Regions from separate parts of the Neisseria sp. WLZKY-1 genome, predicted to be linked through region 3. Evidence: predicted binding sites of a transcription regulator. Region 3 holds the regulator's gene; each other region holds the start of a gene.
The links. Region 3 encodes FNR, which switches genes on or off when oxygen is low (the NO sensors DNR and NnrR bind a similar motif). Its sites were predicted from a motif close to TTGATNNNNATCAA; they were not measured.
Positions count from the first base shown of each region.

Region 1: a site for FNR is predicted at 1,231-1,244, ahead of ccoN (cytochrome-c oxidase, cbb3-type subunit I). Genes of this name have one in related genera too.
Region 2: a site for FNR is predicted at 1,241-1,254, ahead of ACLD9W_RS09395 (bacteriohemerythrin). Genes of this name have one in related genera too.

Region 1 covers NZ_JBKGTW010000012.1:40,342-43,437, reverse strand. Annotated here, with positions in the region: gene ACLD9W_RS05190 (M61 family metallopeptidase) at 1-1,183, opposite strand, end outside; gene ccoN (cytochrome-c oxidase, cbb3-type subunit I) at 1,527-2,960, shown strand; gene ccoO (cytochrome-c oxidase, cbb3-type subunit II) at 2,985-3,096, shown strand, end outside.
Region 2 covers NZ_JBKGTW010000038.1:4,929-8,024, forward strand. Annotated here, with positions in the region: gene ACLD9W_RS09390 (ABC transporter ATP-binding protein) at 1-170, opposite strand, end outside; gene ACLD9W_RS09395 (bacteriohemerythrin) at 562-1,176, opposite strand; gene ACLD9W_RS09400 (phospholipid-binding protein MlaC) at 1,331-1,927, opposite strand; gene ACLD9W_RS09405 (HlyD family secretion protein) at 2,154-3,096, shown strand, end outside.
Region 3 covers NZ_JBKGTW010000001.1:30,404-33,499, forward strand. Annotated here, with positions in the region: gene hemN (oxygen-independent coproporphyrinogen III oxidase) at 1-797, opposite strand, end outside; gene fnr (fumarate/nitrate reduction transcriptional regulator Fnr) at 934-1,668, shown strand; partial or broken gene ACLD9W_RS00210 (IS5 family transposase) at 2,015-3,023, shown strand.

The DNA.
Region 1 (3,096 bases), on a different contig from region 3:
AGTGGGCGCCGCTGCTTTTTTGCCGGATGAGGAGGTCGAGGCAGAGGGCGGCGAGGGCGCCTTGCTGGTAGTAGCTGACGAGGGCGTTGGGGGCGTTTTCGTCGGCTTTGTAGTATTTGTGCCAGGCGGTGTAGGAGGATTGGGCGAGGGTTTGTTTCAGACGGCCTTTGTTTTGGCGTACGCGGGTGATGTTTTTGGCCAGGAGGGTGAGGTAGTTTTCAGGGGGAATGACGCGGCTGCGGGCGAGGATGAGGTCGTCGTAGTAGGCGGTGATGCCTTCGAATGCCCAGAGTTGTTCGGTGTGGTTTTCGCGCTCAAGGTTGTAGGGGGCGAAGGCGGCGGGTTTGACGGATTTGACGTTCCAGGCGTGGAAGTATTCGTGTGAGAAGAGGCCGAGCAGTTCGGTGTAGGCGGGGTTGGCGTCGGTAAGGCCGTGCGGCGGCAGGCTGTTGCGGTCGGCGTGCAGGGCGGTGCTGCTGCGGTGTTCGAGGCCGCCGTAGAGGTTGTCGCCGAGGTGGAGGAGGAAGAGGTATTCGGCAAACGGGGAGGGGGCGGGGAAGAGGGCGAGCTGGGTTTCGCAGATGCGCTTTACGTCGTCGCGCAGGCGTTGGCGATCGAAGTCGGGGTAGTGGCCGCTGAGGACGATGCGGTGGGGGATGCCGTGTGCTTGGAATGCGATGGTTTCGATGTATCCGAGTTCGATGGGGTGGTCGATGAGTTCGCCGTAGGAGGCCGTCTGAAAGGTGTTTTTGCCGACGGCAGGCAGGGTGGTGGCGGTCTGCCAGTTTTCGGGCAGGTTTTCGAGGACGAGGGTTTGGGTTTCGTTCAGACGGCCTTCGAGGGCGAAAAGGAGACAGGCGCCGTCGAAGAAGCCGCGTTCGGCGGTGAGGTAGGAGGCGCGCACGGAGAGGTCGTAGGCGTAGACGGTGTAGCGGATGCGCCACTCGCCTTCGAGGGCTTCGGTCTGCCAGGTGTTTTTGGCGGTTTGCCGCAGGGCGGCGGGGCGGCCGTTGTGTTCGGCGTGTATTTCGACGATGTGGCGGGCGAAATCGCGGATGGTGTAGCTGCCGGGCACCCAGTTGGCGAGTTTTAACACGGCGGATGTGGCGGCGTTTTGGGTGAAGGTGAGGGTGATGTGCCAGTAATGGGCTTTGGGTTCGGGGCTGAGGGTGTGGGTAATCATGATGAAAATTTAATGGCTCAATAGGATTGGGCAATGTTAAAAATTAATTGATTGGTGTCAAATCATAAATTAGTTAAAATCTATAACCTTGTAAAGTGTATGGGAATTTAGCGTAAATATTGCCGCTTTGCCTTGAGGGCGGGCTTTCTTTTCCGCTTTCCAGCCATTATGGCAGCGTGCAAACAGGCTGCCAAGCGGCGGATTCCCGGTATGCTTGGTTCGGCAAAACGGCCGTCTGAAAAAGGTGGCCGGAGCAAATTGATGGAAAAACGGCTTTGCGCGGCGGGTTTCGGCGTGCCGCAGAATCGACCGGATTTATTTTCCGTGTTTAATGGAGACTTTCATGGAAGCGCAAACTTATAACTACAAAGTGGTGCGGCAGTTCGCCGTCATGACTGTAGTTTGGGGGATTGTGGGCATGCTGGTCGGCGTCATCGCCGCCGCGCAGCTTTTCTGGCCCGCACTCAATCTGTCTGAAATCGGCCCGTGGTTCCACTTCGGCCGCATCCGTCCGCTGCATACCAATGCGGTGATTTTCGCCTTCGGCGGCTGCGGTCTGATCGGTACGTCTTACTATGTGGTGCAGCGTACCTGCAACACCCGTCTCTTCGGCGGCTGGCTACCCGCATTCACGTTTTGGGGCTGGCAGGCCGTGATTCTGGCCGCCGCTGTCAGCTTCCCGATGGGTTGGACGCAGGGTAAGGAATACGCCGAGCTGGAATGGCCGATCGATATTCTGATTACGCTGGTGTGGGTGGCCTATGCCGTGGTGTTCTTCGGCACGATTGCCAAACGCAAAATCAAGCATATCTATGTGGCAAACTGGTTCTATGGTGGTTTTATTCTCGCCGTCGCCCTCTTGCACATCGTCAACAACCTCAGCCTGCCGGTCGGCCCGATGAAATCGTATCCGATTTATTCCGGCGCCATCGATGCGATGGTGCAGTGGTGGTACGGCCATAACGCCGTGGGCTTCTTCCTGACCGCAGGCTTCCTCGGCATGATGTACTACTTCGTACCCAAGCAGGCAGGCCGTCCCGTTTATTCCTACCGCCTCTCCGTCGTCCACTTCTGGGCGCTGATTTTCACCTATATGTGGGCGGGTCCGCACCATCTGCACTACACCGCGCTGCCCGACTGGACGCAGTCTGTCGGCATGGTTTTGTCGCTGATTCTTTTCGCACCCTCCTGGGGCGGCATGATCAACGGCATCATGACCCTCTCCGGCGCGTGGGGCAAACTGCGCACCGACCCGATTCTGAAATTCCTCATCGTTTCCCTGTCCTTCTACGGTATGTCCACCTTTGAAGGCCCGATGATGTCGATCAAAACCGTCAACGCCCTGAGCCACTACACCGACTGGACGGTCGGCCATGTACACGCCGGCGCGCTCGGCTGGGTGGGCTTCGTGACCATCGGTTCGGTCTACTACATGATTCCCCGCTTGTTCGGCCAAAAAGAAATGTACAGCACCAAACTCATCGACGCGCACTTTTGGGTCGCCACCCTCGGCGTCGTCCTCTACATCGCCTCGATGTGGATTGCCGGCGTGATGCAGGGTCTGATGTGGGGCGCGCTCAACGAAGATGGCACGCTGACCTACGCCTTCGTGGAAGGTGTGAAAGAAAGCATGCGTTTCTATGTCATCCGTTTTTCAGGCGGCCTTCTCTACCTGAGCGGCATGTGCATCATGGGCTACAACGTTTACCGTACCATCATGAACGGCAAACCGGTTGAAGCGGAAATCCCCGCCGTGGCCGAAGCGCAGCACCATTAATATAAGAAAGACGGACTACCAAAAATGAAACTGCAACAATTAGTCGAAGAAAAAGTCGGCGTCCTCATCGTGTTTACCCTGCTGGTGGTCAGCGTGGGTCTGCTGATCGAAGTCGTCCCACTGTTCTTCTCTCCGG
Region 2 (3,096 bases), on a different contig from region 3:
GCCAGCATGCGCAGCAGCGTCGACTTGCCCGAGCCGGAGCTGCCGAGCAGGGCGAAGATTTCATGTTGTTGAATATCGAGGCTGATATGTTTGACGGCGAAGTTTTCACCGAATTTTTTGACCAGCCCCCTGATTTGCAGGTAGGACTGTGCGGCGGATTCTGTGGTCATTTCACATGCTCCAAAGAAACTCGATACCGGCTGGAACGGAACTCGAAAGGTGGATGTGTAAGCCGGCAATGCGGGGGGAAGCGATTGTCCGTTCGGCATTGTCCGGCTGCGGAAATATAGTGAAACAAAATGGGAAAGATACAAGGCAGCAAGCCGCAGACAGTATGGGTAATACGGCAAGGCGCAGCACCGCCGTAGATTTTCTGTTTTGTTTCGCTATAAAAAAGCGGCGTATTATATGGGCGGCCTTGCGCGGGGGCAAACGGATTCGGCCAAAGCTGCCGATATCGCCGCCTTGTAGGCCGAAAAGCAACAGCGCGGCAGGCTGAGGCCGTCTGAAAGCCGGTTTTCCCGTTTTCAGACGGCCTCTTTATTTATCCGATGCAGGTTTTCAGCGCCAGATTTTCAGGTTCTGAATGCTTTGGCGCGCTTTGGCAAACAGGTCGGTGTCTTCACGGCCGCCCTGCCCTTCTTCTGCGGCGGCCTTATCGGGCGCGGGTGCGTCGTCGGCGAGGGTGGAGAACGCGGCATGTGCGTGGCGGCGCGGTTGGGCGAAGGCGGCGTTGACGGCACGCTCGGCAGCCAATTCCTCCTGCTCTTTCTGCTGCTGCACCAGATATTTTTGCACAATGGGGATAAAGCCGCGGTCGTGGTGGCTGATGTGGGTGAACAACCAGGATTGCAGCAGATCGAGCAGCTCCTGCCCGATGTCTTCTCCGCTGCTGTGGGCGGCCTGCATTTCGCCTACTTTGTCGACGAAGCGGCGGTGTATCTGCTTGTGCTGGCGGCTCAGGGGATAGCCCGCGTCGTCCATCAGCTTTTCTTCATCGGTGAAATGTTCGACGGTGTAGCGTATCAGGTCGCCGATAATCCGCCCTTCGGCGGCGGTGTCTTTGTTTTGGTTGGCTTCGTAAAGTTCGTTCAGGCAGCGCACGAGGATTTTGTGCTGCTCGTCCACCTGTCCGATGCCGGTGTCCAAATCCGGCGTCCAGTCGAAAAAGTTCATGGCGTTTTTCCGTTGTTGTTGTTTTTCAAAACGTGCCATTCTAGCGGCACGGCACAAAACGCCCTTAATCCAGGTCAAACAATGCGTCCGCGCAATTAAAGAGGCCGTCTGAAACCCGGTTTCGGGTTTTCAGACGGCCTTTTGGGAAACGCGGCTAGTCCGCCCGTTTCAAGCCTTTGTTTTTCACCGTTTCGATCATGCCGTCGATGCCTTTTTGCGCGATCAGCTCGCCGAACTGGTTGCGGTAGACGGTGACGATGCCCACACCGTCCACCTGGATATTGTAGAGTTTGTATACCCCGCCGCTCGGATAGAGCTGGTAGGCCACTTCATACCGTTTGCCCTCGGGCGTGCGGATTTCGGAATAAACGTCGGTTTTGCCGCCGCGCTCCGTTATTTTCGGCAGCACCTTCACCTCGGCGCGGCGCGCGCCCATCATCGCCGAACGGGCATACATCCTGATCAGCATGTCTTTAAACGCACGGACAAACTCCTGCTTCTGCCGTGCGTCAAACTGCCGCCACGGCTGGCCGACGGCCATTGCCGAGAGCCGCTCGTAATCCAAAAAGCGGTCGGCATACTGCTCCACGCTGCGGATTCTCTGCTGCTCGTCCAAAGACGTATTTTTCACAATGCCCAACACATCCTCGATATTGCGGCGCACCTGCTGCTGCGCGGGATGGTTTTCCGCCGCCTGCACGGCGGGCGCCGCAGCCAAAACGGCGCATACTGCATAACGGTATGCAAACATAAGCTATCCTTTCTTGTGTTCTCCGGGCACACCCGGAACGCCGCACACTCTACCAGCCCGCGCCACGCCGTGCAAAGGCCGTCTGAAAGCACAGCTTCAACGAAGTTAAAAACGGCAATCCCGCCTTTCAGACGGCCTTGCCCCGCTGCAGCGGCGGTTATATTATCGGCGCTCCCTTTGCCGTGCATGGACGCATCCCGTGAAAAAAACCGCCCTACTGACCGCCCTGGCCGCCGCCCTCGCCGCAGGCGCCTATCTTTATTACCACCGCCAGAGCGACGCCCTGCCCCAAGGCATCGCCCAATCCAACGGCCGACTCGAACTCAACCGCCTCGACGTCGCCACCCTCTATCCCGGTCGCGTCCGCGCCATGCCCTTTGACGAAGGCGCCGACATCAAAGCGGGTGACATCCTCGCCGAACTCTCCTCTGAAACCAGCAGCAGCCGCCTCGAAGAAGCACAGGCCGCCGAACGCCTGCGTCAAGGCAGCGTCCGCCGCGCCCGCGCCGCCCAAGAACAGACCCTGCGCACCGTAACCAAAGCCGAAGCCAACAGCGAAGCCGCCCGCCAACAGCAGCGCGTCGCCAAAATGGAATGGGACAACGCGCGCAAAATGCAGGCCGACGGACTCGTCTCCCCCGCCGAAACCGAGCGCCGCCGCGCCGATTACGAACGCGCTTCGGCCGCCGTCAAAGCCGCCGAAGCCGCCCGCGCCGAAGCACAGGCCGCCGTCGCCCAAAGCCGTGCTGCCGAAAGCGAAGCACAGGCCGCCGCGCAACAGGCCGCCGCCGCTGTGAAGGCCGCCGGTTCGGCCAACGACGACATGAACATCCGCGCACCGATAAACGGACGGTTGGAATACAGAATCGCCGAAGTCGGCAGCGTCGTTGCCGCCGGCTCGAAAATCGCCAGCCTGCTCGACCCCGCCGACGTCTCGATGAACATCTTCCTGCCCGTCGCCGCGATGAGCCGTCTGAAAGTCGGCGGCGAAGCGCGCATCCGCCTCGACGGCATCGACGCCGTCTTCCCCGCCAAAATCTCATTCATCGCCGCCGAAGCCCAGTTCACGCCCAAGTCGGTGGAAACCGAAAACGAACGCGCCAAACTGATGTTCAAAGTCAAACTGAAAATCCCCGCCGACACCGCCCTGCGCCACAACCGCCTACTCA
Region 3 (3,096 bases):
ATGCGCCGCTGGGGTTTGAAGATGTGGGGGAGGTGGGCGTAGTGGTAGAGGGCGAGGCGGTCGGGGTCGAGGGAGAGGACGGTGTCGATGGTGGGCTTGATGCTTGCGAGGCTTTGGTGGGGCAGGCCGTATATGAGGTCGACGCTGACGGATTTGAAGCCGGCTTCGCGGGCGGCTTCGATAACGGTGCGGGTTTCTTCGACGCTTTGGATGCGGTTGACGGCCTGCTGCACTTTGGGGTCGAAATCCTGGATGCCGACGCTCATGCGGTTGAAGCCGAGGCGGCCGAGGTGGTGCACGGTTTCGCGGCTGACTTTGCGCGGGTCGATTTCGATGGAGTATTCGCCGTCGGACAGGAGGTTGAAGTGGCGGCGTATCATGGCGAAGACGCGGTCGAGTTGGCCGTCTGAAAGGAAGGTGGGGGTGCCGCCGCCGAAGTGGAGTTGGGCGAGGGGATTTTTGCCTCCGAGGTGGGGGGCGAGCAGTTCCATTTCGCGTTCGAGATAGCCGAGGTACTCGTCGGCGCGGGTTTTGTCTTTGGTGATGATTTTGTTGCAGCCGCAGTAGTAGCAGATGGTGTCGCAGAAGGGGATGTGGATGTAGAGGGACAGGGGTTTGTTGAGTGCGCCCGCGCTGCGCAGGGCGAGGGTTTCGATGTATTCGTTTTCACCGAAATCTTTGTGGAAGCGGTCGGCAGTGGGGTAGGAGGTGTAGCGCGGGCCGCTGGCGGGGAGTGAAGCGATGAGGTTGCGGTCGAATTCCGGCTTTTCTTTGTTGATTATGTTGATGATTTTCATGCGGAAGGGTTTGATGTTGGTAAATGTATGGTAGTTTGCTAGAATGGCACAAAGCCAATGATGATACTTTGATATTAGTCAAGGCGAATTGTATACAGTTTGCCTCAGGTGCAAAAAATTAAGGACTGTAACCAGTATGGTCACACACACTTTGCTACAACCGATGAAGACGCTTTGTTCGACCTGTTCGCTGCGCGAGCTGTGCCTGCCCGTCGGCCTGCGTCCCAATGAATTCGAGCAGTTGGACACCGTTATCCGACAGAGCCACAGGCTGAAAAAAGGCGAGTTTCTGTTCCGTTCGGGCGAGTCTTTCCATTCCCTTTTCGCCATCCGCACCGGTTTTTTCAAAACGACTGTCGCTTCGCAGGATGGTCGCGATCAGGTAACCGGTTTTTTTATGTCCGGTGAATTGATCGGGATGGACGGCATCTGCACCCATGCGCACACCTGCGATGCGGTGGCTTTGGAGGACAGCGAGGTGTGTGAGCTGCCGTTCGGCCATATGGAGGAGTTGAGCAAAGTCATTCCGAGCATCCAAACGCATTTCTTCCGCCTGATGAGCCGCGAGATTGTGCGCGATCAAGGCGTAATGTTGTTGTTGGGCAATATGCGCGCCGAAGAGCGGATTGCCGCCTTTTTGCTGAACTTGTCGCAAAGGCTGCACCACAGGGGTTTTGCCGCCAACGATTTCATCCTGCGTATGTCGCGCGAGGAAATCGGCAGCTATTTGGGGCTGAAGCTGGAAACAGTCAGCCGCACGCTTTCGCGTTTCCATCAGGAGGAGCTGATTTCGGTGGAGCACAAGCACATCAAGTTACTGAAGCCGGAAGTATTGAACAGAATGGTGTCCGGCGGTACGCACGCCGTCTGAAAGAGGCCGTCTGAAAAAGCAAAAGCACCGTAGAAAACTTATTCTGCGGTGCTTTTGCTTTTTCAGACGGCCTGAGACCTTTGCAAAAAAGCCCTTCCTTCGACAGCCGGAACCCAAAAACAGGTTTTCGGCTGTTTTCGCCCCCAATCACTCCTGATTTTACCCAAATATCCCCTTAATCCTCCCCAGATACCGGATTATCAGGCATCCGGGCCGCCTTTTAGGCGGCAACAGGCACACTTAGCCTGTTAGCCGCTTTCAACAGGTTTAAACACATCGCCTGAGACCTTTGCAAAATCCCCCCAAAATCCCCTAAATTCCCACCAAGACATTTAGGGGATTTTCCATGAGCACCTTCTTCCAACAAACCGCACAAGCCATGATTGCCAAACACATCGACCGCTTCCCACTATTGAAGTTGGATCAGGTGATTGATTGGCAACCGATCGAACAGTACCTGAATCGTCAAAGAACCCGTTATCTCCGAGACCACCGCGGTCGTCCCGCCTATCCCCTGTTGTCCATGTTCAAAGCCGTCCTACTCGGACAATGGCACAGCCTCTCCGATCCCGAACTCGAACACAGCCTCATCACCCGCATCGATTTCAACTTGTTTTGCCGTTTCGACGAACTGAGCATCCCCGATTACAGCACCTTATGCCGCTACCGCAACTGGCTGGCGCAAGACAAGACCCTGTCCGAATTGCTGCAACTGAATTAACCGCCAACTGACCGAAAAAAACCTAAAAGTAGAGAAAGCATCCGCCGCCGTCATTGACGCCACCATTATTCAAACCGCCGACAGCAAACAGCGTCAGGCCATAGAAGTCGATGAAGAAGGGCAAGTCAGCGGCCAAACCACACCGAGTAAAGATAAAGATGCCCGTTGGACAAAGAAAAACGGCCTCTACAAACTCGGTTACAAACAACATACCCGCACCGATGAGGAAGGCTATATCGAGAAACTGCACATTACCCCCGCCAATGTCCATGAGTGCAACCACCTGTCGCCTTTGCTGAAAGGGATAGCCGAAGATACGACCGTCTATGCCGACAAAGGCTACGACAGTAAGGAAAACCGGCAACATCTGGAAGAGCATCGGTTACTGGACGGCATTATGCGCAAAGCCCACCGCAACCGCCCGCTAACAGAAGACCAAACGAAGCGCAACCGATATTTGTCGAAAACCCGTTATGTAGTCGAACAAAGCTTCGGTACGCTGCACCGTAAATTCCGCTATGCGCGGGCAGCCTACTTCGGACTGAGCAAAGTGCGTGCGCAAAGCCATCTGAAGGCGATGTGTTTGAACCTTTTAAAAGCCGCCAACAGGCTAAGTGCGCCTGTAGCTGCCTAAAAGGCGGCCGGATGCCTGATTAATCAGGTATCTAAGGGGGATTAAGGGGGTGTTTGAGTAGAATCAGTGGATA